One region of the Amphritea japonica ATCC BAA-1530 genome, then DNA from elsewhere that is predicted to be linked to it. Evidence: predicted binding sites of a transcription regulator. Region 1 holds the regulator's gene; each other region holds the start of a gene.
What was found. The regulator FNR, encoded in region 1, switches genes on or off when oxygen is low (the NO sensors DNR and NnrR bind a similar motif). The targets are predictions, from matches to a motif close to TTGATNTANATCAA.

Region 1 (10,624 bases):
CCCAACTACAACATAATGTTCAGGGTTCAGGCTTTAGATGATGAAAGCATTCTGATTAATGAGGAAAACCGGTTTATTGGTCCGGTATCGCACTAAGCAAAACTACCCTCTCTTAGCCGACTGAGTTAAAATAGCTGCCGGAATTATTTCCGAGCAGCTATTTCTTTTTTAATAAGGAATCTTATGACTGATCAACACTCCGGCCCATGGCATAAACAACCCTGGTTATGGTTCATTCTGGCGCCTCTAATCGCCACTGTTCTGTACTCAACTGTCTATATCACCGCCTCTATTGTCACCAACGATGGTGTCGTTCTTGATGAGTACACCAAAAAAGCGAAAGCGTTTCATGCTGATAACTCACGTATCGAAGCAGCACGTAACATAGGACTATATGGCGACCTGAAGCTGGATCAATTAACCGGCGATGTCGTTGTTAAACTTAATACCTCAAAAGCCGGTTCACTACCGCCTCAGCTGGAATTGATTATTGGCCACCCTTCCAGAGCATCACTGGACATTCTGGTACCCCTGCGTGAACTTCAGTCTGGTTACTATACCGGCTCTCTCGATAAAACCTTACAAGGCCGTAAGTTTTTGATTATTCAACCCGCTGATAAAGCGTGGCAACTAAGACTTGAAGTAGAACCGCCTTACGACGAGCAGATTTTTAAACTCGGCTCTGAGTAAACGCTATTCATGAATGCCCACCAAGAAACAGGTAAAACCGATCAAGGCTGCTTTCACTGTGGCCTTGATATCCCCCCCCACTCTAACTTTGTTACTCTGATCAACGGCAAACCCCAGCCTATGTGTTGCCCTGGCTGCCAGGCTGTCGCTCAGGCAATTTCAGATGGCGGACTCGAGAATTATTATAAACACCGTACTGGTGAAACACGCTCACCTGAATTCACAGACGTCTCAATTCCTGAACAACTACTCGCTGAGCTCGCTCTGTATGACCAGCCTTCGATACAGCGATCATTCGTTACGGAAGATGAAGACGGCATCAAGCAGGCATCACTCGTTATCGAAGGTATTACCTGTGCCGCCTGCGTCTGGCTGCTTGAACATCATATTAGTAACCTGCCAGGCGTAACCAAGGCATCCGTAAATCTGACCAACCATCGCGCACAATTAAGCTGGAATAGTGCCGAAATACCGCTTAGCAGCATTCTCACATCGATCTATCGTATCGGCTATCAGGGACACCCGTACCACCCTGATAAAGAGGAACAGATGCTAGCATCAGAAACCCGAAAAGCAACCAGAAGACTGGGGATTGCGGGCGTTTTCTGTATGCAGGTGATGATGTTAGCTATGGCCCTTTACGCCGGTGACATTCAAGGCTTAGAAGGCCATCTGGTCACTTTTATTCGTTGGGCAAGCCTGGTCTTAGCTACCCCTGTTGTTATCTACTCTGCCCGGCCTTTTTTCAGTGCCGCTATCAGAGATATTAAAACCGGTCATCTGACTATGGATGTACCCGTGTCACTCGCTGTCGGCGGCGCCTATCTGGCTAGCGTATGGGCGACTGTAACCGCATCAGGCGAGGTTTATTTTGACTCGGTTACCATGTTTACATTCTTTCTGCTTATCGGACGCTTTCTGGAGATGAAAGCCAGACACCGTACAGGCCGTGCAGGAAACTCTCTGCTTAACCTGCTACCTGCCAGCGCTATCCTGTTGCGAGATAACGAAGAGCTAATGATCCCGGCAAATGAACTGAACGTTGGCGATCGAATCCTCGTTAAGCCGGGTCATACCGTACCGGCTGACGGCATCATTCTCAAAGGCCAGAGTAGCATTGATGAGTCTGCTCTTACCGGTGAATACCTACCGGTCAGCAAGGCCTGCGGAGATACGATTGTTGGTGGCACCTTTAATGTTGAAAACCCGCTACAAGTCGAAATTACTCAGGTCGGTGCAGCCACACAACTTTCCGCTATTGTCAGGCTTCTGGAACGCGCACACGAAGATAAACCCAAAGCAGCCCAGATCGCGGATAAACTCGCGGGTTATTTTGTTGCCGCTGTATTAATAACAGCATTAATTGTTGGGATCAGCTGGTGGTTTATAGCGCCCGAACACGCTTTCTGGATCACCCTGTCAGTGCTCGTAGTCACCTGCCCCTGCGCGCTATCTTTAGCAACACCGACAGCATTAACCGTTACTACTGGCACCCTACGTCAAAACGGTCTCTTAATAACCCGGGGCCATGTATTGGAAAGCCTCGCTAAAGCGACTCACATCGTTTTTGATAAAACAGGCACACTGACAGAAGGTAACCTTTCGCTCCAGAGCGTTATCCCACTTGGTGATGCCAACTATGAACAGACGCTAGCGATCGCCTGTGCGCTGGAAGCGCATTCCGAACACCCAATTGCCAAACCATTCCATGTACAGGCAAAACTGATGGAACCTGTACAGGCCGCCGAAATAACCAATCATGTTGGGTTAGGTCTTGAGGGGCAAGTGGACGGACGACGCTATCTTATTGGTAAACCCGCCTTTGCCAGCCAATACTGCTCTCAAATACTCAGCTATGACGATGCCCCGGATGCCCACGGGCAGTGGCTATTGCTAGCTTCTGACGCAGAACCTGTTGCCTGGATAGGATTGAGTGACGCACCAAGAAAACAAGCAAAAAGCGCCCTTAATCTACTCACCCGCATGGGTTTGCAAGTTGAGATGCTCACTGGAGACAGTTCCGCCGCTGTCAGCCATATTGCTAAAGAACTGGGTATTAAAAACACTCTTTCAGGCGTTTCGCCAGAACAAAAACTAGAACATATCCAATCCCTTCAGGCACAAGGCGCCAGTGTTATTATGGTAGGCGATGGAATCAATGATATCCCTGTACTGGCTGGAGCACAGACCTCCATTGCGATGGGCTCAGCCACCGACTTAGCTAAGACCAATGCTGATGCGGTCCTTATTTCAGGAGAGCTCCAACGACTTCCCCAGGCCTTGCAACTGGCTAGAAAAAACCAACACATTATCCGCCAGAACCTTGGCTGGGCAATTTTATATAATATGATTGCGCTACCGCTTGCTGCTACCGGTATGATAGCCCCTTATATGGCGGCTATTGGTATGTCTGCCAGCTCTTTAGTCGTCGTAGGTAACGCCCTTAGACTGTCTAAACTTCCCCCTAGCAATCAAGTAGAATTACCCGAACCATCAAGAAAGATAACTACACCATGAATATTTTATACCTGCTTATCCCTATCGCTATTGTATTTTCAGGCTTAGCTATCTGGGGATTTTTCTGGTCAGTGAATAGCGGTCAGTATGATGATCTTGAATCACCTGCCCATAGTATTCTTTATGATGACGATGAGCACCTCATTCCCGACGATGCTAAATCCCCTGCAAAGCCTATAGAAAAAACGAATGACTGAGCCTCTTTCCGTTGTTACTGCCCTTTTCCTTGGTCTGCTGGGAAGCGCCCATTGTCTGGGCATGTGTGGCGGAATATCCAGTGCTGTTGCAATGGGCATTGACCGGCAGAACCAACGGCCAGCGCTACTACTGCTGGGCTTCAATTCAGGCCGCATCCTGAGCTACGCACTGGCGGGAGCCATAGTGGGAAGCATTGGATGGCTGATTCGTTCTCCTGAGGTATCATTATTTCTGCGATGTATGGCTGGCGCAATCCTCATTATGATGGGCCTGTATGTTGCTCAGATATGGAAAGGTCTCAGCTACCTGGAACGGCAAGGTAGTCATTTGTGGAAACATATTCAGCCATTAAGCCGTAAACTGCTCCCGGTACGAACACCTCTTCAGTCACTAGCACTCGGATTACTTTGGGGATGGCTACCCTGCGGTTTGGTATACAGCACCCTCATCTGGAGTGCCACCGCTGGTGACTGGACAGAGTCTGCGTTAATGATGGCTAGTTTCGGCCTGGGCACCCTTCCGGCCATGTTTGCAACGGGCCTGCTCGCCAGTCAGGTACAAGCCTTGTTAAAAAACCGCAAAGCCCAAACCGTTGCGGGCGTTATGATCATAGCTTTTGGGCTATATACCATCCCCTGGCAGGGACTCGGACTTACACTAGCTTGATAAACATCAATACCGGCACGATTTAAAGCTCTATAATCGACCCTTTGCTGTAGAAGTGAGAAATGTTGTGAACCAGAACAATCTGATTAAATGGGATCTCGATCTGATCCGCCGCTATGACCTATCAGGCCCGCGCTACACCTCGTATCCAACGGCAATACAGTTTGATCCTGAACTTTCTGCTAGCGAACTGGTTAACACAGGCCAACAAACTGCTGACCTTAATACCCCATTGTCACTCTATGTACATATCCCTTTTTGTGCTCACGTTTGTTATTACTGCGCCTGTAATAAGGTAATCACACGCAACCGAAAGAAAGCACAACCCTACCTTGATACCTTGTATAAAGAGATGGCTCAGCTTTCAGAATGGTATTCCGAAGATCGCGTTGTTGAGCAGCTCCATTTTGGCGGAGGTACTCCGACCTTTATCAGTAATGATCAGATGATCCAGCTGATGCAGAAGTTGCGTGATAATTTCAAGCTTCTGGATGATGACTCCGGAGACTATTCAATTGAAATTGATCCCCGTGAAGTCGATCACGAAATGTTAAAAGTCCTGCGTGAAATCGGTTTCAATCGAGTAAGTTTTGGTGTTCAGGATGTCGAGCTTAAAGTGCAGGAAGCGGTGAACCGGGTGCAGCCCGTAGAAGAGATCGCCGATGTATTATATGAGTCTCGTCGCCTGGGGTTCCGCTCAATTAACATCGACCTTATTTATGGTCTCCCACACCAGACCCTGGATAGCTTCACGAAAACCCTTGATACCATTATCGAGCTCGACCCTGATCGCTTATCGGTATTTAACTATGCTCATATGCCAGACCGATTCAGGTCACAAAGTCATATCAAAGCTGAAGATCTGCCTAGCCCTGAGACTAAGCTGGCCATTCTAGAAACAACGATTAGCAAACTAATTGATGCAGGTTATGTATATATCGGCATGGACCACTTTGCTAAACCTGATGACGAACTGGCCCTGGCTCAACAAAGCGGGAAGTTACATCGAAATTTCCAGGGGTATACGACTCACAGTGATTGCGATCTGGTAGCCATGGGTGTGTCGTCTATTAGCCAGATTGGTGATGTTTACTATCAGAATGAACATGACATCGCCCTTTATTCTGCTGCAGTAGAATCACGTAATGATGCTATTAAGCGCGGGGTCACCCTGACACGGGATGACAGAATCCGCCGAGCAGTGATTACCCAATTAATCTGTCATTTCCAGTTACATAAAAAAGATATTGAAGATCAGTTTGAAATATCCTTTGCTGACTACTTTACTGAAGAACTGCAGGAACTGGAAAAATTCACTGGGGATGGCCTGGTTGTACTCACTGATGACAACATTGAAGTGACCCCGGCAGGACGGCTGCTGATCCGCAGAATATGCATGTCATTTGACGCGTATATTCCAAAGCAGTCGCCGACAAAGGGGTTTTCCCGCATCATTTGATACGGGAAAAGCTTCACCCGGCTCGAATTTTAGTAGATAATCTTGTGTTAGCTACGTCTATAACAACGAATACAGGACATCATTTATGGGTAACCATAAGGCATCTGAAGGGAAACTACATAGCTTGCAACAGGTCCACTGCGGTACTTGCAGCTTGAGCTCACTGTGCTTACCCGTGTCCCTCAATATGACAGAGATGGACCGGCTTGACGATATTATCGATAAAAGCCGCCCACTCAAAAAAGGTGAACACCTGTTCCACCAAGGCGAACCTTTTTCATCTGTATATGCTATCCGTGCGGGCACGATCAAAACCTATACTCTGACTAACGAGGGCGAAGAGCAGATCACCGGGTTCTACTTCCCAGGTGAACTGGTTGGAATGAGTGGTTTTGATAATGAAGAATACCCGGTATCGGCAAAAATTCTGGAAACCACCACCGTCTGCGAAATCCCCTTTGAGCGACTCGATGACCTTTCTGGACAACTTCCAGAACTGCGCCGCCAGATCCTTCGTACGATGAGCAAAGAGATTCGCGATGATCAGCAGATGATGCTGTTATTAAGTAAGAAAAACGCGGAACAGCGGGTCGCGACATTTCTGGTTAAGCTATCTAACCGTTTCAAAGCACGGGGCTATTCAGCCATTAGTTTTCGGCTTTCAATGTCCCGTAACGAAATCGGTAACTATTTGGGGCTTGCGGTCGAAACTGTTAGCCGGATCTTTACCCGGTTCCAGAAAATGGAATTGGTTCGGGTCGATGGTAAAGAGATTGAGCTAACCAATATTGATGAGATTTTCAAACTCTCGGGTGAATCACAGGAAGAAGAAACCTGTGAAGAGAAATCCTGCCCTAGCACTTAACTTCCCATCTGAAGCAAAGTAATACCCGCACTTAGCGGGTATTATTTTGTCTCCAAAGTCATTCTGTTTTAAGGTAATTCTGATGAGCTTCGATGAATGTTACATAAAGTCAGTCATGCGCACGATTCCGGATTGGCCGGAACCCGGCGTCATGTTCAGAGACATCACCCCTCTGTTTAAAGATCCAAAAGCGCTACGCATGATCTCTGATGAATTTATCCAGCGTTATATCGATACTGATATTACTCATATAGCCAGCATTGACGCCCGAGGCTTTCTCATCAGCTCTATCATGGCATATCAACTCAATATCCCATTGGTCCTGGTACGTAAGAAAGGGAAATTACCCGGTAAAACAATTCAGCGAGAATATGCATTGGAATACGGTACCGCCGCTGTAGAGATGCAGATTGACGCGGTAACTGAAGGAGATAAAGTTCTTGTGTTTGATGACCTTATCGCCACAGGGGGCACCGTCCTCGCTGCCTGCACTATTATTAAAGAGTTAGGCGCAGAGGTATACGAAACGGCAACCCTCATTGACCTGCCCGATCTTGGAGGCTCTGAAAAAATTCAGCAGTCTGGCATACCTGTCCATGCGCTGCTCGCCTACGAGGGACTCTAATCAAAGACCCTATCACCGGGGATGGCTTTACAGGTCTTCCCTGGTCTAGTATCAGCGTCCGGTACTTTTATCTTCCTGATAGCAATTGCCGTGACTGCTTCCCTGCATGATTCAACTATAAATACGCTCCTCCAATCCTCTTTCAAAAATATCTGCGACTATTATACAGTTGCATATTTCTTTAGGTTATATGAATATAACAATGATAAAAATACTATATAAGTAAGAGTAAACCGTTATGTTTAACCGGCCTGCCTATATCACCGCTCTAGTCATCTCAGTTCTGTTTTGCAGCCATTCATACGCGGAAGAGGTCAATATAAAGCATGAAAATCTTATCCTTAATGCCAATTTGCAGCGGATTGATGAACAGCCTCTTAGCGGAAGAGTTGCATTAATCACCCATGGAACACTGGCGCATAACCAGATGGAGATAATCTCCACCCTGCAAAGCTTACTCACTGATGAAGAACTTCCAAGTCTGGCGATAAACCTTAGCCTTGGTATAGATAACCGCCATGGGATGTACGACTGCACCACTCCACACAAACATAAGCATTCCGACGCTCTCAATGAAATCGACCTTTGGCTTAAATGGCTTAAAGACCATGGCGCGGATGAAATTGTTCTCGTAGGACACTCTCGCGGAGGCAATCAAACAGCCTGGTACAGTGACACTCATCCAAATAACGCAATTGCTCAGGTACTGATCGCCCCTGCAACCTGGAGTGAAGCGGCGGCACGTGAAAATTATGAACAACGTTATAACAAGCCACTTGTGTCAGCTTTCAATCAAGCTAAACAGGCAGCATCCGATGATATGATGATATCCACCGATTTTATCTACTGCGCTGATACCAAAGCCACAGCCGGAAGCTTTATCGATTATTACCGTCCCGACCCTCGGTTTAACACCCCAACTTTACTGCTGGAAACAACCCTCCCCAGTCTGGTAATTATCGGCTCTGAAGATCAGACCGTGAGTAACCTTCCTGAAGCGATGGCGGAAGTTCACAATGCTAATACTAAGACACTCCTGATTGAGGACGCTGATCACTATTTCAGAGATTTATATGCAGACGAAGTCGTAGAGGGCATTATCGAATTTCTGGACCAACTATGACTCCGCTATTAAGCCGGCTAAGCCTGATAACCGTCTTCTTTCTCAGTACTATTATTCAGGCTTCTGAAATACCAGTGATGGAAAATATGAAAAAAGATCAACAGCTAGCCGGTTCACGGTTTCTGCTGGTATTGATCAGCCAGCCAGATTGTAGCTATTGCCGACTCATAGAAGATGAAATTCTCAAGCCCATGCAGGTCAGTGGCCGGTACAAAGACCGTTTACTTTTTCGCAACCTCATTATCAATGATGGTCGCCGCTTAACAACAGTAGATGGAAAACAACTATCCGCTAATAAATTTGCCCAGCGCTACAGCAATTCACTCACGCCAACACTGCTATTTATCGATCCTCGTGATGGCTCCGAGCTCACTGATAGAATGATCGGTATTAATACGGTTGATATGTATGGTTATTACGTTGATAAAGCGATAGACCAAGCCTACAGCCAGCTTCTCAGTCTTCACTGATAATCTTTTCAACCAGTCCTGTTCTGGAGTCTCATATCTCTTTACAATAGCCTTCTTTTTTTATTCGACACAAAGGGCTTATTCCATGTGGTTCAAAAATGCCATCTTTTATCGTTTTAGTCAGCCGTTCAGCTACACCCCTGAAGCCCTCGAAGAAAAGCTCACAGAGAAAGCATTCATCCCTTGCGGTAGCCAGGAGTTAAGCCGTTTCGGCTGGGTCAGCCCGGCGGGAGATCTCTCTGATATGCTGGTACATGCAGGTAATGGTTTTATGCTGATTGCTGGCCAGAAAGAGGAAAAAATAATCCCCTCTGCTGTTATACGACAGCAACTTGATGCCCGGGTAAAAGTCATCGAAGACGAGCAGGCACGTAAAGTTTATAAAAAAGAGAAAGATCAGCTGAAAGATGAAATTGTGCTTGATCTATTACCCCGCGCTTTTAGTAAATATCAAAAAACCTGGGCGTTGATCGCCCCGGCTCAAAATCTCTTAATCGTCGATGCTAGCAGCCATAAACGCGCCGAAGATCTACTTAGCCATCTAAGAAGCCTGCTGGGCTCTCTGCCTGTTGTTCTACCCGATGTTAACCAGTCACCTTCCGCCGTTATGTCTACCTGGCTAGAGCACCCACAAGAGCGCTACACCGGACTGGAGCCTTTGGATGAATGCGAACTACGTGATAGCACTGTTGAAACGGGGGTAATTCGATGTAAAGGACAGGACCTGGGCAGTGATGAGATTCGACAGCACCTCGAAGCAGACAAACGTGTCGTTAAATTAGCTTTAGAATGGCAGGAAAGTATTAACTTCATTCTCCAGGATGATCTCTGTATTAAGCGGATCAAACTGTCAGATCAGCTGAAAGAAAAACTTGATCAGGAAAGTCCGGATGAAGCTTTTGCACAATTCGATGCTGAATTCGTTCAAATGTCACTCGAACTCACCCGGCTGATTCCGGCGCTAACTGAAGCTTTTGGTGGCGAAGCTCAACGCCCTTAAAATAAACGACTGAAAACAAAAAAGCCGTGCTCAGCACGGCTTTTTAGTATTCAAGTAATAGGCTTACTCTGCAGCTTCGCCTACCACAGTCAGACCCAGACTAGTCCAGGCCTGCATGCCACCGCGGTAATACTTCAACTTCTCTTCCGGATAACCCGCAGCTAACAACGCTCGCCCCATGGTTGGCGTTTGGCCACACCAGTAACCATTACAGAACATCACTAATGTTTTCGCCCCGTCGAAATCATAATTTTCACCATCAATCGCGACACCAAAGTCATCCAGAGCATCTTCCATATCTTCCTTTTCCTTCATCAGGGTAAAGGGATAATTGACTGAGCCAGGGATCGTCAGACGAAAATGCCAACCTTCGGTTCGGGTATCGACGATCATGATACTCTCGTCTTCCTGAGCATCGATCATGTAAGCGGTAAACTCACGCTCTCCCAGCGTCTCAACCTCATGAGGCGCAAAAGGATTCATTGCCTGCGGCATACCACGAAAAGTAGTGTTGTACAGTTCAGAAATTTTATTCTCAGGATCCTGGTTACGCATAACTTCAACGGTTTCACCATCATGGGTCACATTGAAAGAGAATAACTCTGGCGATATTTTTGCCTTTTTCCCCTCTGCCATCGCTATAGGAGAACTGGCAATAACTGCCCCCAGCAGAACACCTGCAAACACTTTTCTCATCATTTTCGACACCATCAATTCAGTTAATTATTATAAAACCCAGGAACAAAAAAGTTATAAGCTAATCCCTGTAAGTTATAACACATTTATACAGCAATCAAATTACCGGGTCACCTTTGCGCACTAGTGATTTAGTCTGATACCGATCCGGTAATTAAATAGAGAACCTGCAGTGAATCTATGCAACGAATCTATTGAACTGAGCTGATCACTGTGTAGACTACGCCCTTCTATCAGGTCAGGTATTATGATGCCAAAAACTTACAGCGTTAAAGAGATTTTCTACACCCTTCAGGGTGAAGGCGCACAAGCGGG
Region 2 (10,624 bases), 770 kb from region 1:
TTAAATCACTGACACAGACCCATACGCTACAGCGTTTTGCGATCTTTGATCAGTTTCCTTATACCCATCACCTGGAATGTGGTGTCTATCTGACACGTAAATAGTTTGCACGAATGTGTTAAAAGCTGAGTGGAAATCAGATAGGTACTGGTTTTTGTGCTCTTAAGTATCGATATACGATGCTCCAGCTATTTGAGTTTAGAACTAGCTGGGAGAAGTTAATACTGCTTTCATTATTTCAATAGGAGGCAGTATTATGCTCAGTATCATTTTTCCAGGGATGATCGTTATGCAGCCGCTAAACTCAGTCGCTATTTTGACCTTTCAGGGAGAGTAAGGATGTCAGCACTTCTTCGTATCAGTGGTTTTCTGGCCTTTATTTCCATCGCCTTTATTAATGCCTTTGTGGATCTTGGCCATAAGATCATTATTCAAAACACTCTATTTAAAGCGTATGACGGAGATCTGCAGATTCTTCTGACTGCGGTAGTGAATGGCTTGATTTTGCTGCCTTTTATTATGCTATTCACTCCCGCTGGCTTTCTGGCAGATAAATATCCGAAAAACCAGGTGATGAAGCTTTCGGCCTGGGCTGCGGTGGCGGCCACTGGGTTGATAACACTCTGTTATTTTCAGGGTTGGTTTATCGCAGCTTTTGCGCTGACATTTGTGCTGGCTCTGCAAAGCGCATTTTATTCACCGGCTAAATATGGCTTTATCCGCGAACTAGTGGGGGAAAGCAACATTACCGAAGGTAATGGCTGGGTGCAGGCAGTGACGATGGTAGCCATTCTTTCGGGAATAGCTGTGTTTTCTTTGTTGTTTGAAATGCGTGTAGAAGGTGTATTTCAACTGAGTCCTGAGCAAAGTTTACAGAAGATTGCACCGCTGGGATGGTTATTGATTGCGGGTTCTTTAATAGAGTTAGTTTTGGCGTATCGGTTACCCAAAACTCGTGAAACGGATAGGGCTGCTGTTTACGACTGGAAAGCCTATCGAAGCGGAAGAACGCTGGTCTGGAATTTGTCATCTATCTATCAAAATCGCACGATCTGGTTATCGATTGTTGGCGTGTCTTTGTTTTGGTCAGTCAGTCAGGTGATGCTTGCTGTCTTTCCTGCGGTGGCAGAAGCCCATCACGGTGTTCATAACACTTTTGTTATTCAGGGAACGATGGCATTAGCGGGTGTTGGAATCATGGTCGGCTCGGTTCTGGCCGGCCGTTGGTCATCTCACTATATCAATATAGGGTTGATCCCTTTAGGCGCGGTGGGTGTGGCGGTGGGTTTAATACTGTTACCCCAGGTCTCATCGGTTTTTTATCAGGGCGGTGTGTTTTTTCTGATTGGTTTGAGTGGTGCTCTGTTGAATGTGCCTTTACAAGCCATGATTCAATTTAATGCAGGAAGTAATCAAACCGGTAAAGTACTGGCGGGCAGTAACTTTATCCAGAATGTTGCGATGCTCAGTTTTCTGGTAGTAACTGTGGTGGCTGCGTGGATTGGTATAGACGGACTCTGGCTGCTCTGGATGTTGGCTGGTCTGGGTGTGATTGGTGCAGTATTCGCGATACGCACATTGCCACAGGCGCTGGTACGGGTGTTGGTGGCTGCGCTGATGAAGCGTAAATATAACTTGCAGGTATTGGGTTTCGAGAACCTGCCACGCAGCGGGCAAGGTGTTTTATTACTGGGAAACCATATCAGCTGGCTCGACTGGGCGATGATTCAGATGGCGTGCCCGCGTCATATTCACTTTGTAATGGAACGTTCAATCTATGAACGCTGGTATCTTAAATGGTTTATGTCGATGTACCGGGTAATACCTATATCTTCTGGCAAAAGCCGTCAGGCATTACAGCAAGTAGGTGAGTTAATCAGTGCGGGTCATGTGGTTTGCCTGTTTCCGGAGGGCGCGATTAGTCATACCGGGCAGATCGGTGAGTTTAAAAAAGGTTTTGAGAGAGCCTGTGAAGAGGCGGATGGGGTCATCGTGCCTTTCTATTTACGAGGATTGTGGGGAAGTCGCTTCTCACGTTCGACTGATAAGATGAAAACTATTCGCAGTGGGGGGCTTAAACGGGATGTGATTGTCGCTTACGGTCAACAGATGCCAATAAACAGCTGCGCCAATGACGTAAAAAAGAAGGTTGCTGAACTCTCGATTCATACCTGGGAGCGCTATACCTCCTCGCTCCAGACTCTGCCGCAGAGTTTTATTCATACAGCAAAAAGTGCGATGTCGGATATGGCGATTGCCGATGTACAAGGGGAGCCATTGAGTTATCGACGTCTGTTAACCGCTGTTGTGCTCTTTAGTCGTCGATTGAAACAAACACCTGGTCAGCGGTTGGGCTTATTGTTGCCAACCTCGACCGCCGGTGCAATTGCAAACTTAGCGGGATTGGTTGCCGGCCGGACGCTGGTTAATCTGAATTTTACTGCCAGCGAGTCATCACAGCTGGCTGCGTTGGAGCAGGCGGAGGTTGAGACAATTCTTACTGCACATAAATTCGTCTCTAAGCTGAAAGCTCGAGGGATAGATCCTGAGCCGTTATTTGAAGGTCGGCAAGTAATCTACATGGAAGATGTGAAAGCCGCTGTTAGTAAAGCTGAAGGGCTTTCGGTAATGCTCCTGGTCAGTCTGCTACCTGGCTTTGTTCTCCAGTGGTGGTTAGGAAGCGGCAGTAAGCTTGAAGATACAGCGGCAATACTGTTCTCTTCAGGGAGTGAGGGGGCTCCAAAAGGAGTCATGCTGAGTCATCGTAATATTCAGGCTAACCTGAGACAGATTGCGGATGTGCTTAATGTGCGTGATGACGACTGTGTGATGGCGACCTTGCCGCTGTTTCATGCGTTTGGCCTGACAGTCACCTGCTTTATGCCGTTGATTGAAGGTATACCCGTGGTATGTCATCCGGATCCTACCGATGCACTGAATATCGGTAAGGGTGTCGCTAAATACCGGGCTACGATGATCTGTGCAACCTCTACGTTTCTTCGCCTTTATGCCCGAAACAAGAAGCTTCATCCACTGATGTTTGAATCGCTGCGCATAGCGGTAGCCGGAGCTGAGCGATTAGATCCTGTCATTCAAAGTGCGTTCGAGAGCCGTTTCAGAGTTCCCGTTGTTGAGGGGTATGGCTCAACTGAAACGACACCTGTAGCCAGTGTTAATTTACCTGATTATCTATCGGTAGATGGTTGGTTTCTGCAGGAAGGAACCCGAAAAGGAACGGTGGGCTTGTCACTTCCAGGCTCAACGTTTCGGATTGTGGATCCTGATAGCCTGGAAGAGCTGCCTACAGGTGAGGATGGGCTGATTCTGATTGGTGGGACACAGATCATGCAGGGCTACCTGAATAATGCTGAGAAAACTGCTGAGGTGATTGTCAGGATTGATGGCCTGCGATGGTATAAGAGTGGCGATAAGGGGCATCTGGATGAAGATGGCTTTTTGACTATCGTTGACCGGTATTCCCGTTTTGCCAAGCTTGGTGGTGAGATGGTAAGTCTGGGCGCTGTGGAACAGGAGATACAGAAACACCTCCAAAGCGAAGAGGCAGCATTGGTAGCCATTAATCTGCCGGATGCAAAAAAGGGTGAAAAGGTTGTCTTACTCGTTGATGCAGACATCGATCCTGAGAGCTTTCGTCGTTATCTGACGGCTCAGGGAGTCGCTCCGTTGATGTTGCCAGCAGAAGTATTTCGGGTTGATAGTATCCCGTTGCTGGGTAGTGGAAAAACAAATTACCCTGAAGCCCGCCTGGTTGCAGAGCGCTTAGCGGGAAAAGCGTAAAAGGTAATAATTTACGTTTTTTTCAGAAAATGTTCTCGAGTTTAGTTCGACTTGATAATTGTGCAAATAAGTTACGGCTTTATTTATGTTTTCTTGATATAAATCAGGTTTTTTGGCGCTCTCAGGCGCATAATTCTACTTAAGAAATTACTTAATCTTAAATGATGTTACCAACAGGAGTGGCCTATGACCCTGAAGCAAGTCGATTCACAAACACCATCTGAAGTGTCAGAAAATACAACGAAAACACCTTCAGCATTGCTCGATCAGGGTATGGATCAAAGTTTTGAAAACAGCGATTACCCTTATGACGATAAAATTTCTCGTAAAGAGTATGAAACCACTAAAAAGCTGCTTCAGATTGAACTCCTTAAGATGCAAAACTGGGTTAGGGAATCTGGCGAGAAAATTGTAATTCTCTGCGAAGGTCGTGATGCTGCCGGTAAAGGTGGCACGATCAAGCGGATGATGGAGCATCTTAACCCACGGGGCGCCAGAGTTGTTGCCCTCGAAAAACCGTCTGAGCAGGAAAAAGGCCAGTGGTATTTTCAGCGTTATATTAATCATCTGCCGACGGCAGGTGAGATCGTGTTGTTTGACCGCTCCTGGTATAACCGTGCCGGTGTTGAAAAGGTCATGGGTTTTTGCTCCCCTTCGGAATACCTTGAGTTTATGCGTCAGACGCCAGATCTTGAGCGGATGTTAGCTCGCAGCGGAATTCGTCTGTTTAAATTCTGGTTCTCTGTGAGTCGTGATGAACAGTTCCGTCGTTTTCAGGCGCGTCGTGTAGATCCATTGAAGCAGTGGAAACTGTCACCGATCGATCTGGCTTCTCTGGATAAGTGGGATGCTTACACTGAAGCTAAAGAGTCAATGTTCTTCTATACGGATACGGCTGATGCGCCCTGGACAGTGATTAAATCCAATGATAAGAAGCGGGCACGTCTTAATGCTATGCGATTCTTGTTAAATCAGGTGCCATATCCGAATAAAAACCCGGATCTGGAGCTGACACCGGACCCATTGATTTTGGGTGCCGCCGGTGATCAGGGTATCAGTCAAAAATTAATAGTTAATTCCTGATATTTTTCTGAGGAAAAACGATGACAGTTAAACAAAATATACATGCGTTGAACGTGGTTAATACCTTTAAAGCTAAGCTACCAGCAGAAATGGTTGAGCAGGTCGGTGAAAGTCATCTCGATGAGCTTTCATTGTTAATTGAGTCTGCGATTAGTGCTGCGGTATTTGACGAGATGGAAAAAGCGGCGAATAAGGCTGATAAATTAGCTCATGAGCTTCGACACTTTGCTGAGTTTTTTGATAGGGATTGATAGATAAGGTGTGAATAGTTTTCCTTTTTATTGCCGTGGGGAGCTATTTGTATCTTTCTGCTAATCTATTTATGTAACCGCCCTCGGGCGGTTTTTTGTTGTTAGAATACTGTATTGATCTCTTTCTATTGTTCTTGTCTATATAAAGCGTTAGTTGTTTTGAGCAATTTCTTTACTGCCTGCTGACCAAAAGTAGAATCGGTTGTATTATTGATATGTTATATTGTAACATTTGGTTTTTTGGTTGCTGCTGCGAGGAATATCGATGAAACTTTTGGTTGGGGTTGTGTGTGCTTTAGCTGCGTCTGTAGCTGGGGCAGAAGGAATTGAGCGTCAGTTGGAAAGCCATGAGCATGGCAAAGCAAGCATGAATGTTGTTTTGGCAGGGCAGGTTTTAGAGATTGAGATTAAGACCCCAGCTGCCAATATTCTTGGTTTTGAACATCAGCCAGAGACCGGTCAGCAGAAGCAAGCGCTGGCAGCTGCGGTAGCTCAATTGAACGCACCTGAAGGTTTTATCCGTTTGGCTGACGAAGCCGATTGTCAGTTAAGTGGAGCTGATGTGGACTCTGCGCTACTTGCTCAGGCTTATGAGGAAGAAGGTGAGCATCATCACGATGATCATGACGAGGAAGGGCATCACGATGAAGAAAGCCACCATGATGATCATGATGAGGAAGGGCATCACGATGCTGAGCATGAAGGGCACACTGATTTTGAACTCTCTTATCAATTCAAGTGTCAGAAGCCAGAAGCGTTATCAGGATTCTCTTTGGAACTGTTTCAGCAATACCCGCTTATGAAACAACTTGAAGTACAAGCCATCAGTCCGGCTGGTCAGAGCTACCAGAAACTCGATGTTGATAATCACTGGGTTAATTTTTAGTCCTATATTACTAGGAAGTAGTGCCATCATTCATGATTGAATTAGATAACGTCAGGTTTAGCTGGCAAAGTGACAGGCCTGTTCTTGATATACAGTCATTTACAGTGAATCAGGGGGAACGGGTTTTTTTGAAAGGCCCCTCTGGTAGCGGTAAAAGTTCACTACTCAACTTGATTGGTGGTATTCAGGTTCCCCAGGAGGGGAGAGTCTCTCTGTTGGGGAAGGAGATTAATCAATATGGTGCTGCCTGGCGTGATCGGTTCAGATCAGATCATATAGGCCTGATTTTCCAACAGTTTAATCTGTTGCCTTATTTTTCAGTCATAGAAAATGTCATCTTGCCATGCCGTTTCTCTAAGGTGCGTAAACTCAAAGCTATTGAACGTTATGGCTCCTTAGATGAGGCTGCCAGACAATTACTAGAACAGTTAGGTTTAGTCGATAAAAACATACTGACTAATGAGGTCACTCAGCTGAGTATTGGTCAGCAACAACGGGTGGCGGCTGCCAGAGCGTTGATTGGCAGCCCTGAACTAGTGATTGCTGATGAACCAACATCGGCATTGGATAGTGATGCCCGAAACGTTTTTCTTAGTCTCTTGATCAGTGAATGTGATCGCTCTGAGAGCGCTTTGATTTTTGTTAGTCATGATCATTCACTGGAGTATCACTTCGACCGTATCATCGCGTTATCCAACATTAATGCGGTGGGGGCGGCCTGATGAGCACAGTCTTAATGTTGGCACTGCGTAGTCTGTATAACAGGCGTTTAACCGCGATTATGACCATGTGCTCCATTGCCGTGAGTGTGGCGCTTTTATTAGGGGTCGAAACGATTCGAACCCAGGCTAAAAATAGTTTTAGCAGTACGATAACCGGGACAGACCTGATTGTCGGAGCGCGCTCCGGTTCGGTTCAGCTATTACTCTATTCAGTGTTTCGCATCGGCAATGCAACAAACAATATCACCTGGAAAAGCTATCAGGATATAGCCGCTCAATCCTCTGTCGACTGGACCATTCCCATCTCACTGGGTGACTCTCACCGTGGTTACCGGGTGCTTGGAACCACCACGGACTATTTTAAGCATTATCATTACGGTCGTAATCATGCCTTAGCATTTAGTGATGGGAAACAGTTTGAAGCATTGCATGATGTAGTGTTGGGCGCGGAAGTTGCGAAGAAACTGAAATACCAACTGGGCCAGAAAGTGGTGATCAGCCACGGTACAGGCAACACGAGCTTCACTAAGCATGAGGATCAGCCATTCACCGTGGTAGGGATACTGGAGCCGACAGGAACGCCTTTAGATCGTACTCTGCATGTGAGTCTTGCAGCGATAGAGGCGATCCATATTGATTGGCAATTCGGTGCATATATTCCGGGTTCTGGTGGTAAGCAGACCCTTTCAGAACGCAAACTGGAACCTAAAGAGATTACCGCCGTTTTGGTTGGTCTCAAGTCAAAGATGGCGACTTTCCATCTACAACGAGGAATCAATCAATACCGTCAGGAGGCGTTACAAGCTATTTTGCCTGGTGTTGCGCTTCAAGAGCTGTGGAGCATGATCGGTGTAGTGGAAAACATTCTTCTTATTATCTCAGCCTTTGTGGTTGCCACCGGATTATTTGGTATGTTGACTGTGCTCTTAACCAGCTTGAATGAGCGTCGACGTGAGATGGCGATATTAAGGTCGGTGGGAGTGCGCCCCTGGCAAGTCTGTCTGTTGCTTATTATTGAGACCGGTGGTTTGACTTTATGCGGTATTTTGACGGGAATGCTCCTGCTTTATGGAGGAATGTTCGTCTCTTTACCCTTACTTGAAAGTCAGTTTGGGCTGTTTCTTGAGATAGGTATGCCAGGGCCTTATGAACTTAAATTATTAGTTATTGTCTTTATATCGGGCGTGCTTTGTGGCTTGATACCGGGATACAGAGCTTACCGATATACTGTCTCAGATGGGATGACGGTACGTTTGTAATCTTCTCTGATCCCAATATATGTAAGAGTGTTATGCGTAAACTATTTTCTATCTGTTTGATCCTGATACTGTCTTCTGTGATTCCAGCCCAAGGTGAAACCGTTAACGGTGAGGAAGTTGAGGAGATCGACTGGGGTGTGTTGATGCCTGCGGATTATTATCCAGAAGCGGTATTTGATACCAGTCAGTTTGGCTCACTGGATGACTATGACCCCATGGCGGAGATAAAACTTAAAGCGATGATGGAGGCCTTAAGCTCTGCACCGGTAGTGCAGGAGATGGATGGTCAGATGATCCGGATTCCTGGTTTTGTTGTGCCCTTGGTTGAAGAGGGTTTAAAGGTAACGGAGTTTTTCCTGGTGCCTTACTTCGGGGCTTGTATCCATGTTCCACCACCGCCCTCCAATCAGATGCTGCATGTTACCTTTGAGCCGGGAACAAACGTCGAAAATCTATATGATGCGGTTTGGATTACGGGAAAACTCAGTGTGATGAGAGTTGCACATGATTTAGGTACAGCAGGTTATAAAGTAGAGGCCTTTATGATCGAACCCTATGACAAGTGAGTCTCCTGTTATTGAGCTTATCCTGGCTTGAGGTTTGATTCAGATGGCACAATGTTTGGATTTTATGCATAATACCTTACCATATTAGTTGGTTATTATTTTTATCCTTATATTGCATAAATGAGCTACGAGCTAAGGTGTTATTCTGATGCAAAATATTAAGAACATTGTTGCGGTTGCATCCGGTAAAGGGGGTGTGGGTAAGTCGACAACGACGGTAAATCTTGCGTTGGCTATGGCCGCTGAAGGTTACCGTGTCGGTATTCTGGATGCGGATATTTATGGTCCGAGTATGGGGACGATGTTAGGTGTTGCTCAGTCAACCCGGCCCGAGCCAACCGGCGAAAACTCGATGAAACCGGTTATTGCACATGGGATAGAGGTGATGTCGATCGCCTTCCTGATAGATGATTCCCAGCCGATGGTTTGGCGTGGACCTATGGCCAGTGGTGCGTTGCAGCAGCTGATCACACAGACTGATTGGAGTGATCTGGATTACTTGTTTGTGGATATGCCGCCAGGTACAGGTGATATACAGCTGACGATTTCTCAGAAGGTGCCGGTGAGTGGTGCTGTGATTGTCACAACTCCTCAGGATATCGCACTGTTAGATGCCCGTAAGGGGATTGAAATGTTCCGTAAAGTTGATATCCCTGTGTTGGGTATTGTTGAGAACATGAGTGTGCATATTTGTAGCAACTGTGGCCATACTGAAGCGATCTTTGGTAACGGGGGGGGGGAAGAGCTGTCCCGCACCTATGAGGCGCCTTTAGTGGGTCAGCTGCCGCTTAAACTGGCTATTCGTGAGGCGGTAGATAGCGGAAAACCTACGCTGGTAGCGGATCCTCAGGGTGCTGAGTCTGAGATCTATCGTTCGATCGCCCGCCAGTTGGCAGAGGGGTTAAAAGCTCGCGGCGAACAGAAGACGGCGATGCCGAATATATCTATCAGCACGGATTAATATCTAAAAACCGAAGCCGCATTTTTTTTGTAAAAATGCGGCTTTTTATTGGCAAAAAAGATATTATGTGCGACCGCAAAAACAACATTAAACTGGAACTGAAACGATGGGTATCAAATCAGACAGCTGGATTCGCCGTACTTCAATTGAACAGGGCATGATCGAACCGTTTGAACCGGGTCAGGTACGTCGCCGTAATGAAGAGCGGCTAATCTCCTACGGTACTTCCAGTTACGGTTATGATGTCCGTTGTGCTGATGAATTCAAAATTTTTACCAATATCAATTCATCGATTGTTGATCCGAAGAATTTCGACGATGGCAGCTTTGTTGATGTTAAATCTGATGTCTGCATTATCCCGCCGAACTCCTTTGCTCTGGCGCGTACGGTTGAATACTTCCGTATTCCTCGCGATGTTCTGACAATTTGTCTGGGTAAGAGCACCTATGCTCGTTGTGGCATTATCGTTAATGTGACGCCATTAGAGCCTGAATGGGAAGGTCATGTGACCCTGGAATTTTCCAATACGACGCCATTGCCAGCAAAAATATATGCCAACGAAGGCGTTGCTCAGATGTTGTTTTTGGGGGCTGATGAAGTCTGCGAAACTTCATACAAAGATCGTGATGGAAAATATCAGGGACAAACCGGAGTGGTTGTTCCCCGCACATGATAGAAGCTCGCAAAAAAATTCTTAGCTTCTGGCAACAGGTCGAACAGACGATTGATAAGTTGTTGACCAGCGAGTCAGAAAATCAATTCGATAATGAATCGCTGTTACTCGAATACAGTAAAAGTCTGAGAAGCATTGATTCCAACCTGACTTTTCATTTCGAAAGAGATGAAGGGGAAGGCTGTGTGGAGATGATCTTCGGCTGTGATGGTTACCCTGAATCGATTAACGCCGTATTAAGTCTGGTGGGTGCTGCCCCTGATATTGGTGGTATAAGCTTTGTGGCATTCAATCATCGATATGACCCTGTTCCAGCGGCGGTGAATTTCGGTGATGAGCAGTTCGAACTGGAAGAGTTCTGGTTTGGCTATCGGATAGAGGATGGTCGCTATCATCTCGATATCTATATGCAGGATCTGCCCGCC
Region 3 (10,624 bases), 660 kb from region 1:
TAACTTGAGTCGCTTTGGGGCAAATGGTTGAGGAATAGATCGGCAGGAAGCCGGATCATAAAAAATAAAACAAATTTTCGATGAGGTTCAAAAATGATAACGCTTACTTTTATCATCTATCTGGCACTTATGCTGGCGATCGGTGTTGTTGCATACCGCCGTACTCAGGATCTGTCCGATTATGTTTTGGGTGGTCGTAATCTGGGGCCGCTTCCCAGTGCGTTAAGTGCTGGTGCTTCCGATATGAGTGGTTGGTTGTTGATGGGACTGCCTGGCTATGCAATGTCAGCGGGTTATGGCTCTTTCTGGCTGGCGGGTGGTTTGCTAGTCGGCACCTGGTTGAACTGGCTGGTGGTTGCGCAGCGTCTGCGGGTATATTCTCAGGTGGCTGACAACGCATTAACTCTGCCCGCTTTTTTCGAAAAGCGCTTCAATGACACCAGTCATAGCTTGCGTGTAGTCTCCGCATTCTTTGTCTTAGTTTTCTTCTTGTTCTATACCAGTTCAGGTTTGGTTGCAGGCGGTAAGCTTTTTGAAACCGTTTTTGGTTTTGATTACACCATTGCGGTTATCGTCGGTGCTATAGCTGTTATTTCTTATACGATGTTCGGTGGTTTTCTGGCGGTATCCTGGACTGATGTTGTACAAGGCTTACTGATGGTTGGTGCTCTGGTACTCGTCCCGGTTATTGCGATTGGTGAACTGGGTGGGATGGATGGAACGCTGGCGGCCGTGCATGCGAAAAATCCTGAATTGTTGAATATGTTTACCGATGCAGATGGTGCGCCGATCACTTTAATCGGTACTTTATCTCTGTTGGGTTGGGGGTTAGGTTACTTTGGTCAACCTCATATTCTTGCTCGCTTTAAGGGAATAAAGAGTAAAGATTCAGTGCCAGCCGCTCGTCGTATTGCCGTCATATGGAGTGCTATCTCTATGGCGGGTGCTTGTATGATTGGCCTGGCAGCAATCGGATATTTCCCTGAAGGTCTGGGGGATAGTGAAACTGTCTTTATGGTGTTAGTTGATGCGCTTTTCCATCCGGCAGTTGCCGGTATTTTACTGGCGGCGATTCTGGCGGCGGTGATGAGTACAGCGGATTCCCAATTGCTGGTATCTTCTTCTGCATTAGCGGAAGACTTCTACAAAGCATTGTTTAATAAAGAAGCTTCACAGGAAAAGTTGGTTCAGGTTGGTCGTATCGCTGTGGTTGTTATTGCGGTTATCGCCACTTTCTTTGCATTGGACAAAGACTCTAAAGTACTGAGCCTTGTATCGTATGCATGGGCGGGCTTTGGTGCCGCGTTTGGCCCGGCTTTGATTCTGTCTTTATACTGGAAACGGATGAATAAAGCAGGAGCTCTGGCGGGGATCATCGTTGGGGGCGTGACGGTTGTGGTATGGAAACAGCTAAGCGGTGGCTGGTTTGATCTGTACGAGATCATCCCAGGCATGCTCTTTGCCTTTGTCGCCATTATCGGTGTTACGCTGGCAACACCGGCGCCAGCGCGTGAAACAGAAGAGTGTTTTGAAGAGTTCGAAACGGAATTAAAACGTTAAATAGTTAACGTTTAAGATAAAAAGCCCCGCGTAGCGGGGCTTTTTTTTTGCTTTTAATATTCTGTGCTATTTGTTGGTTTGTGTTTTTTATTACCTTATTTTTTGTTGTTTAGTGATTATATGTATTCAGAATAATCAAAAATAAAGGATCTTATCCTATTATATTGAAGATAATAGGGAATATGATTTATTAAGCGTGGCTACAATAGAGTGAAACAAAGATGGTGTCTCTGACGTTTTGAGTCGCTGATAATGATTGAAGGTGAAGCTATGACAAATACAACTGACCAGTTCCGGATAAAAATTCGTGATCATTACCTTGCTGAAGAGCGTCAGGTTATCCGTGATTTGGTTGCCAATGCGCGTATGACCGCAGAAGATCGGGATCAGATCTCTGCTAATGCGGCACAACTGGTGACCACAGTTCGTAACGAAAGCTCGCCTTCGATGATGGAAAAGTTTCTCGCAGAGTACGGCCTGACGACCAAAGAAGGTGTTGCTTTGATGTGCCTGGCTGAAGCGCTGTTACGGGTGCCTGATGCGGTTACTATCGATGCGCTGATTGAAGATAAAGTGGCTTCTGGCAACTGGGGCGAGCATCTGGGCAAGTCTCGTTCTTCTCTGGTTAACTCATCAACCTGGGCCTTATTACTGACTGGCAAGCTGATTGCTCCAACCGAAGATAAAGGTGTGACTCAGGCGCTACGGGGGATGATTAAGCGTTTGGGAGAGCCTGTTGTACGTACTGCAGTTGGTCAGTCTATGAAAGAACTGGGCCGACAGTTTGTTCTGGGCCGCACTATAGATGAGGCCACTAAGCGCGCGAGGAAATTAGAAAAACAGGGCTATTCATATTCCTACGATATGCTGGGTGAGGCCGCCCGTACGGATGCGGATGCCTTGCGTTATCACCAGTCGTACAGCGATGCTATTAGTAAGCTGACTCCAGCGTGTATTCATACTGATATTCGGATGAATCCGGGTATCTCGGTCAAGTTGTCTGCACTGCATGCCCGGTATGAGTTCGCACAGAAAGATCGGGTAATGGTCGAGTTGGTTGAGCGTACGAAAGCGCTGGCTCTGCAGGCGAAAGAAGCAAATATGGGTTTCAATATTGATGCAGAGGAACAGGATCGTCTGGATATCTCGCTCGATGTTATTGAAGCTGTATTGTCTGATGAGGCCTTAGCAGGCTGGGACGGTTTTGGCATAGTGGTTCAGGCGTTTGGTCCGAGAGCTTCATTTGTGCTGGATTGGCTCTACGATCTGGCAATTCGCCTGGATCGTAAAATCATGGTGCGCCTGGTTAAGGGTGCCTATTGGGATGCTGAAATTAAGCGAGCGCAGGAGATGGGTTTGGATGGTTTTCCTGTTTATACCCGCAAGGTTAATTCCGACGTATCTTATCTCTGTTGTGCTGAAAAATTGCTGGCGATGACCGATCGGATCTACCCACAATTTGCGACTCATAATGCTCATTCCGTTTCAGGCATTCTGCATTTGGCGCGTCATTTGAATCATGAAGATTTTGAATTCCAGCGTCTTCATGGCATGGGAGAGTCTCTGCATGACGCTGTACTGAAATCTGAAAATACTCGCTGTCGGATCTATGCACCGGTCGGGGCCCATCGGGATCTGTTGGCGTATCTGGTACGCCGTTTGTTGGAAAATGGGGCTAATAGTTCTTTTGTAAACCAGATTGTTGATACGCGTATTAAACCGGAGGAAATCGCCCGTGATCCTTTCTCCGCTGTTAGTGCTCTGGGTGAAAACATCAGCAGCAGTGCGATTTCACGCCCGGTTAACCTGTTTGGTGATAAGCGTGTTAATGCCCGTGGCTGGGATATCACAGATTCGGTTCAGGTTGAGGTGTTAGAAGCGCAACGACAGGAATTTAAAACGTTTAAGTGGACGGCTGCCCCTATAATCGCGGGCGAAGTGATGAGTACAGAATCCGTTGCCATTTATAACCCGGCGCTGCCTGATGACTGTGTCGGTCAGGTGACAAATACCTGTGCAGAAGATATTGAACTGGCTATTGAGGCCGCTCAGCAAGGTTATAACAGATGGTCACAAAAGAGTGCCGCAGAGCGGGCATCATGTCTGCAAAAATTTGCAGATCTGCTTGAAGAGAATGCGCCAGAGCTCTTTACACTGACGACCCGTGAAGCGGGTAAAACGCTGCTGGATGCGATTGGCGAACTACGTGAGGCGGTCGACTTTGCCCGTTTCTATGCTCTGGAGGCTATTCGCAATGAAACGGTTGGCGAAGCGCGGGGTGTTATTACCTGTATCTCTCCATGGAATTTCCCTCTGGCCATTTTTTCCGGCCAGGTATTGGCGGCAATTGCCGCAGGTAATGCGGTGTTGGCGAAGCCTGCAGATCAGACACCGCTAGTGGCTGCCCGTGCTGTTGAATTGATGCATCAGGCAGGCATTCCTAATGATGTGGTTCAGTTACTGCCGGGTAGTGGTATCGCTGTTGGCGCTCCTTTGACTTCTGATAGCAGAATTGCAGGTGTCTGCTTCACCGGTTCTACGGTGACTGCGCAACGAATCAATCGGGTAATGGCTGAGAATATGGCTCCAGAAGCGCCATTAGTTGCTGAGACGGGGGGCATGAACGCGATGATTGTCGATTCGACAGCACTACCCGAGCAGGTTGTACGTGATGTACTGGCTTCCTCCTTTCAGAGTGCTGGTCAGCGCTGTTCTGCATTGCGGGTGCTTTATCTACAGAAAGATATTGCCGATAATTTACTGGAGATGCTCTTTGGTGCAATGGATGAGTTGCGTGTCGGTAACCCCTGGGCGTTGAGTACAGATGTAGGGCCGGTAATCGATCAGTTAGCTAAAGATAAGATTGAAGCGCATTGCAGGAAGTTTAGTGCTCAAGGGCGGGTGATGAAGTCCTTAGCTAAGCCAGATGAGGGGCTGTTTGTTTCTCCTACGGTCATTAAGCTGGACAGTATTGCTGAATTGGATGAGGAAATTTTTGGTCCGGTTCTGCATGTAGTGACTTTTGAGGCGGATGAGATCGATGATGTTGTCGATGCAATCAATAACACAGGTTATGGCTTAACATTTGGCCTGCATACCCGGGTTGATAACCGGGTCGCTCAGATCTGCAATCGTATCAAAGTGGGTAACATCTATGTCAACCGTAATCAGATTGGCGCCATTGTAGGTTCTCAGCCTTTTGGTGGTGAAGGTCTTTCAGGTACGGGGCCTAAAGCAGGTGGGCCTCAATACGTAAAGCGGTTTATGAAGACAGAAGCGACAGCAGAGGTCGAATCGGATTTGAGCGCAACAGTGGGTTCCGCTCAGTTGCAAGAAGCGCTGGATCGTCTTGATAATAGTGGCTGGGTGGCAAAAACTGATAAGTCCGAACAGTTGCAGGCTCTGTTTCCTCAATTGGATATTACGTTTGCAGATTTGCAACAAGAAGCCGAGCCAATGCCCGGTCCCACAGGAGAGTTGAATCTACTTTCCTCTCATGCACGTGGAGTAGTGTTGTGCCTGGGGCCTGATCTGAAAAGTGCAATACGCCAGGCCGTATTGGCGCTTTCTCAGGGGAATGCAGTTATGGTTATTGCACCAAACACTGAGGGTAAGTTTCAGGCTGCTACAGAGGCTGGTTTGCCGGTAAAAGCGATCAGTGGGCTGCTGGATCCGAAAGCCCTGGCGAGTGTCACGGGTTTTGCTGCTGTAGTAAGTTGTGCCGATCAGGCTACTTTACATCGCTATCGGGTTGCGTTGGCTTCTCGTGACGGAGTGTTAATCCCACTCATTACTGAACGCAATGCGATAGAGCGTTTTACTTTAGAGCGTCATCTCTGTGTTGATACTACCGCTGCGGGGGGAAATGCCAGCCTGATTGCAGCGTCAGAATAGCTGCTTAAGAGCAGTGATTTTGGTTGTATAAGGCCTCACCACTCTTTGTCTCTGGGATCTTATCCCAGCGTCGAGTAGTCGTACTACCGACCTCGATGTTTCATGCCCCTCTTAGAGGGGCTTTTTTTTAGATAATTTAGGGATGCTTTTTTTTTCGCAACCAGCCCTGATCACAAAAGTACAATGACTCTCTCAGTTTGGTGATTCTAGTCAATAATTGATATTGCTAATCCGTGGGTAAGGCTTACTGTTATAGAGTAAGGTTTACGACAAGGAATTAAGTTGTGAGAGTGGTAAATAGTTCAACCAGTGATTTTTTGCATAACAATGTCAAAGTGTTTCGTTCACGGGTTTCAAAAACTGCCTGGCAGGGTATATCTGTAGCTATTATTGCACTGACAGTAGCGACGGCGGCTGTCGCGTATTTAGAGTCCGGTCAGATAAGTATCGCTAGTTTACTTGAGGCCCAGCGAACTAACTTTGCCCTTTGGATACTGGATATAGTGCCCTTTATCTTTGCGTTCTGGGGACAGTATTCCAGTACGGTGTTAGCGTATGAAGCCAGCGCCATGGTGATGGATCAGACTCAGGAACTGCGCGATAAAGCGGATAGCTTTGAGAAGCAAGCTCGCCACAGTATTACCCACGATCTGTTAACCGATATGCCGAATAAAGAGTTGTTTTACGATCGGGTAGAACAGCACATAGTATCACCCCGCGGTCAGACAATCTTTTCCGTGCTTTTAATTGAAGTCTCCAATTATAAAGAGATTAGCGATACGCTGGGGCGTAACAGTAGCGATAGTTTAATTAAACAGATCGCTGTTCGTTTAGAAAGCGCGTTTCCCAGTCCTTATTCTATTGCCCGTTTAGAAAGTAATACTTTTAGTTTGCTCGTTAGTGAAGAGCTGTCGGAAAGGTCAGTACTTGAACTGGCAGAGAGCGTTCATCGAGTGCTACATGATGCTTTCTTTGTTGAGAAGGTGAAGGTGTCAGCCCAGGCTAACATTGGTATTGTTCATTTCCCGCTGCATGGTACTGATGTTGATACGCTGGTCCAGCGTGCAGGTATTGCACTGTATATGGCGCAGAATTCGAATAAAGGCAGTGCGGTGTATGACTCATCTTTTGATGCCCACAGCCCGAAGCAACTAACACTCATGAGTGATTTGAGTCATGCGCTCGAGAACCAGGAACTGGAACTGTATTATCAGCCCAAAGTTAAAGTGTCTGATGGGTCAATCAGTGGTGCAGAAGCTTTGGTGAGATGGAACCATCCTAAGCATGGTTTGCTCGGCCCTGATCAGTTTATCCCGCTGATGGAGCGTACGCGATTGATTCAGGGGTTAACGCTGTGGGTCATTCAGGAAGGTTTCTCCCAGTGTGCCGAGTGGCATAGGACAGGTCTGGACATTATTCTGTCTATCAACCTTTCAGCCAAGGATCTGAACAACCCGGAACTGCCCGATCTGATCTCTGGTATTAAAGGTGCAACCGGTATTAATCCGGCCTGGATTACACTGGAAATTACGGAAAGCTCAATCATGACGGACCCTGATGCAGCGATGGGAATAATCAGACGTATACATGATATGGGCTTTCAGTTTTCTATCGATGACTACGGTACGGGCTACTCATCACTTTCATATCTCAAAAGCTTACCGCTAAAAGAGCTGAAGATTGATCGTTCTTTTGTCTCTGATATTTTACGTGATGAAAGTGATGCCGTCATTGTCAACGCTACCATCAATCTGGCACATAACCTCGGGTTAGAAGTGACAGCTGAAGGGGTTGAAGATCAGGCGACGCTGGAACTATTGAAAGAAGAGGGGTGCGATCTGGCACAGGGGTTCCACCTGGGTAGACCTATGCCGCAATCGGAGTTTAATCAGTGGTGTAGTGAAAATAGATAAATAAAAAATAGTAAAACAGGTTAAGTGTTAATATCAAAGCACTTAACCTACGATATCTAATTCCCGCTGTTTGAATTTGACGCCTCGTGCTTCTGCGAGTTCTTTGCAGGCGTCAATATCGACACCCTCCAATCCATTTATAGCACTGGCACTGACATCGCTGATATATTCAGGCGCCAGGGCAACAAATTCCAACATCGCTTCATAAGAACCTTTCAGAACAGGCTGACAGTGTCGGATATAAACCGCTTCATTCTGGGCGTTGAGTGAGATAGACAGTGCGTCGATACACTCACTTAGCTCCGGCAGGATGTTTCGTTTATTTACCAGACTGCCTAAACCATCGGTATTTAGTCGCGTTTTTCCACCTTGTGATTTCACCCAGTGTGCAATTTCAAGCATCGGCTTGAGTCGCAGAGTCGGTTCGCCATACCCGCAGAAAACGATACTTTCGTAATCTTTCGGGTTGCCAATTAAATCAATGATCTGCTGGGCTGGTGGACGAACCTCTATCGCTAGGTCATATCCTTTTACTTCGGTGCAGCCGTTATGCTTAGGGCAGAACTGGCAGGCAAGAGTGCAGCGATCAGTGAGATTGATATAGAGGTTTTGTTCAATTTGATACACCAGTGTTTCATCATGTGGTATCGCATTTAACTGGTGTGGCTGGTTAGGCTTTTGTTGTGACTGAGTAACTTGCTCAGAAGACTGTTCTTTTAGTGAGTTGTTCAGAGAATGCATGGAAAGGAGCCGCCATAAATTGAAGCACAAAGAATACCATTAACTAATTCAATTTATGATGATAAGCGTCAAGAGGAGAAGCTCAAATTCTCGATGCCTGAATAAATTGCTTCTATATTCAAAGTTTCGCATATATGATTAACCATATATATTGAATTGGGTGTGTTTGTCATGGATCCGATAGTCTTTTTTAAGAGCATAGCTGATGAAACCCGGCTTAAATCTGTTCTTTTAATCGATCAGAAGCAAGAGCTCTGTGTATGTGAACTGATGAACGCGCTGGAGTTAAGTCAGCCCAAAATCTCTCGCCACCTGGCTCAATTGAAAAAGTCAGGGTTACTGACTGACCGTCGTCAGGGCCAATGGGTTTTTTATCGTCTTAACCCTGATCTGCCTGCATGGTGCCAGAATGTATTGCGGGAAACCTCTGAGATGAACAGGGGCTATCTGGAAAAAGCTAGTCTGTTATTGCAGCAGATGAACGTTCGCCCCGACCGTTTTAATAACCTCTGCTAAGGGAAGGAGCAACAGATGTTTGAGGTATTTACCAGACTAGCTGATTGGCTTGCATATGACCTGGCTGGGCTTTCATCCTCGACAAAGTCGGGACAGGCCCTGCATTTCTTCGTTGAAGATACCACGAAGATCTTTGTTCTCCTCATCGTCATGATCTACCTGATCGCGCTTATCCGAGCTTCACTTAATGTAGATCGAGTACGAGATTTTTTAGCGGGAAAAAACCGTGGGGCAGGTTATCTGATGGGGGCGGGTTTTGGAGCAGTCACCCCTTTTTGCTCATGTTCGAGTATTCCGGTGTTCCTGGGTTTCACCTCAGCAGGTATTCCAGTGGGCATTACCATGGCGTTTCTGTTGACCTCGCCGTTAATTAACGAGGTTGCCGTACTGTTGTTACTGAGTTTGCTTGGCTGGAAGTTTACTCTTGTCTATATTTTCGTGGGTATGATGGTGGGTATTCTTGGGGGTGTTTTCTTGGATGCAATTCGGGCGGAACGCTGGTTGCAATCCTTTGCTCTAAAAGCCTTAGAGCAGGGACGACAAACCAGTTCTGCTGGGTGTGTTTCGGTTGAGACAATGTCAATGACCGCACGGCATCGGTTTGCCCGCGATGAAACGCTGGAGATTTTTGGTCGGGTATGGAAATGGGTGATTGTTGGTGTAGGGCTGGGTGCCGCGCTGCATGGCTTTGTCCCGGATGGCTGGATAGAAGCTAATCTGGGAGATGGACAATGGTGGACAGTACCTGCCGCTGTAGGTGTAGGTATCCCGCTGTACTCAAACGCGACCGGTGTTATTCCAGTGATGGAAAGTCTGATCACTAATGGCTTGCCAATAGGCACAACACTGGCATTCTGTATGAGTACAGTAGCGGCTAGCTTTCCTGAATTTATTTTGCTGAAGCAGGTGATGCAGTGGCGTTTGCTGGCGATTTTATTTGCCATGCTTTTGTGTGCGTTTACCCTGATTGGCTGGATCTTTAATTTCCTTTTTCCGGTGTTATGACCGAAGGAGTTCGATATGAAAACGATTAAAGTGTTAGGTAGTGGCTGTACAAAATGTCGTAAAACTGCAGAGCTGATTGAGAAGCTATCGTCTGAATTAGGGGTTGAGGTGGCAGTGCTGAAAGAGACCGATGTTCAGGTGATAATGGAATATGGCGTGATGCGTACTCCGGCTGTAGTAGTTGATGAACAGTTGGTACATAGCGGAAGCATTCCGAGTCAAAGTGATGTTACAAGCTGGCTTAAAAACTGAGAAGTATAAGTTAAGCAAGTTGAATCAGGCGTTGAGCTACCCTTAGGGCTAAACAGTTAAAAAGAGGCGAGTCGAGTGACAATAAAAGTAGGTATTAACGGGTTTGGCCGGATGGGGCGTTTGGCATTACGGGCAGCATGGGACTGGCCTGAGCTTGAATTTGTACAGATTAATGACCCCGCAGGGGATGCTGTTACCCTGGCCCATCTGCTGACCTTTGACTCTGTTCATGGCATCTGGAAGCATGAAGCCACGGCAGATACTGGTAGCAGTGAAATGCTTATCGAAGGCAAACACCTGCACTGTACTCAGAACAGGGCGATAGAAGATACAGACTGGTCTGACTGCGATATTGTCATTGAAGCCTCCGGGGTGATGAAGAGCAAAGCGAAATTACAGCCCTATCTCGATCAGGGGGTTAAACGGGTAGTAGTGACAGCGCCGGTGAAAGAAGAGGGCGTGCTCAATATTGTGATGGGGGTTAATCACCATCTGTATGATAAGGATCTCTATCCGATAGTCACCGCTGCATCTTGTACTACCAATTGTCTGGCGCCTGCCGTCAAAGTGATTCATGAGAAGCTGGGTATTAAGCATGGTTCTATGACTACCATTCACGATATTACAAATACTCAGACTATTCTCGACGCCCCCCATAAAGATCTGCGCAGGGCTCGGGCATGCGGCAGTAATTTAATTCCAACCACGACGGGGTCTGCAACGGCTATCACGCATATCTTTCC

Region 2: a site for FNR is predicted at 3,892-3,905, ahead of ppk2 (polyphosphate kinase 2). Genes of this name have one in related genera too.
Region 3: a site for FNR is predicted at 8,167-8,180, ahead of AMJAP_RS06500 (TatD family nuclease-associated radical SAM protein). Genes of this name have one in related genera too.

Annotation. Positions count from the first base shown of each region.
Region 1 covers NZ_AP014545.1:2,080,563-2,091,186, forward strand. Annotated here, with positions in the region: gene ccoG (cytochrome c oxidase accessory protein CcoG) at 1-96, shown strand, start outside; gene AMJAP_RS09670 (FixH family protein) at 184-690, shown strand; gene AMJAP_RS09675 (heavy metal translocating P-type ATPase) at 700-3,207, shown strand; gene ccoS (cbb3-type cytochrome oxidase assembly protein CcoS) at 3,204-3,404, shown strand; gene AMJAP_RS09685 (sulfite exporter TauE/SafE family protein) at 3,397-4,071, shown strand; gene hemN (oxygen-independent coproporphyrinogen III oxidase) at 4,139-5,530, shown strand; gene fnr (fumarate/nitrate reduction transcriptional regulator Fnr) at 5,616-6,395, shown strand; gene AMJAP_RS09700 (adenine phosphoribosyltransferase) at 6,478-7,020, shown strand; gene AMJAP_RS09705 (alpha/beta hydrolase) at 7,259-8,143, shown strand; gene AMJAP_RS09710 (thioredoxin family protein) at 8,140-8,613, shown strand; gene rdgC (recombination-associated protein RdgC) at 8,699-9,613, shown strand; gene AMJAP_RS09720 (rhodanese-like domain-containing protein) at 9,677-10,312, opposite strand; gene queE (7-carboxy-7-deazaguanine synthase) at 10,557-10,624, shown strand, end outside.
Region 2 covers NZ_AP014545.1:1,308,208-1,318,831, forward strand. Annotated here, with positions in the region: gene trmA (tRNA (uridine(54)-C5)-methyltransferase TrmA) at 1-104, shown strand, start outside; gene AMJAP_RS06020 (acyl-[ACP]--phospholipid O-acyltransferase) at 340-3,798, shown strand; gene ppk2 (polyphosphate kinase 2) at 3,985-4,881, shown strand; gene AMJAP_RS06030 (hypothetical protein) at 4,902-5,132, shown strand; gene AMJAP_RS06035 (ZrgA family zinc uptake protein) at 5,398-6,018, shown strand; gene AMJAP_RS06040 (ABC transporter ATP-binding protein) at 6,051-6,740, shown strand; gene AMJAP_RS06045 (ABC transporter permease) at 6,740-7,999, shown strand; gene AMJAP_RS06050 (DUF3299 domain-containing protein) at 8,032-8,565, shown strand; gene apbC (iron-sulfur cluster carrier protein ApbC) at 8,714-9,526, shown strand; gene dcd (dCTP deaminase) at 9,633-10,199, shown strand; gene AMJAP_RS06065 (hypothetical protein) at 10,196-10,624, shown strand, end outside.
Region 3 covers NZ_AP014545.1:1,424,231-1,434,854, forward strand. Annotated here, with positions in the region: gene putP (sodium/proline symporter PutP) at 94-1,560, shown strand; gene putA (bifunctional proline dehydrogenase/L-glutamate gamma-semialdehyde dehydrogenase PutA) at 1,831-5,454, shown strand; gene AMJAP_RS06495 (putative bifunctional diguanylate cyclase/phosphodiesterase) at 5,739-7,367, shown strand; gene AMJAP_RS06500 (TatD family nuclease-associated radical SAM protein) at 7,410-8,108, opposite strand; gene AMJAP_RS06505 (metalloregulator ArsR/SmtB family transcription factor) at 8,280-8,624, shown strand; gene AMJAP_RS06510 (permease) at 8,640-9,629, shown strand; gene AMJAP_RS06515 (thioredoxin family protein) at 9,645-9,881, shown strand; gene AMJAP_RS06520 (ArsJ-associated glyceraldehyde-3-phosphate dehydrogenase) at 9,957-10,624, shown strand, end outside.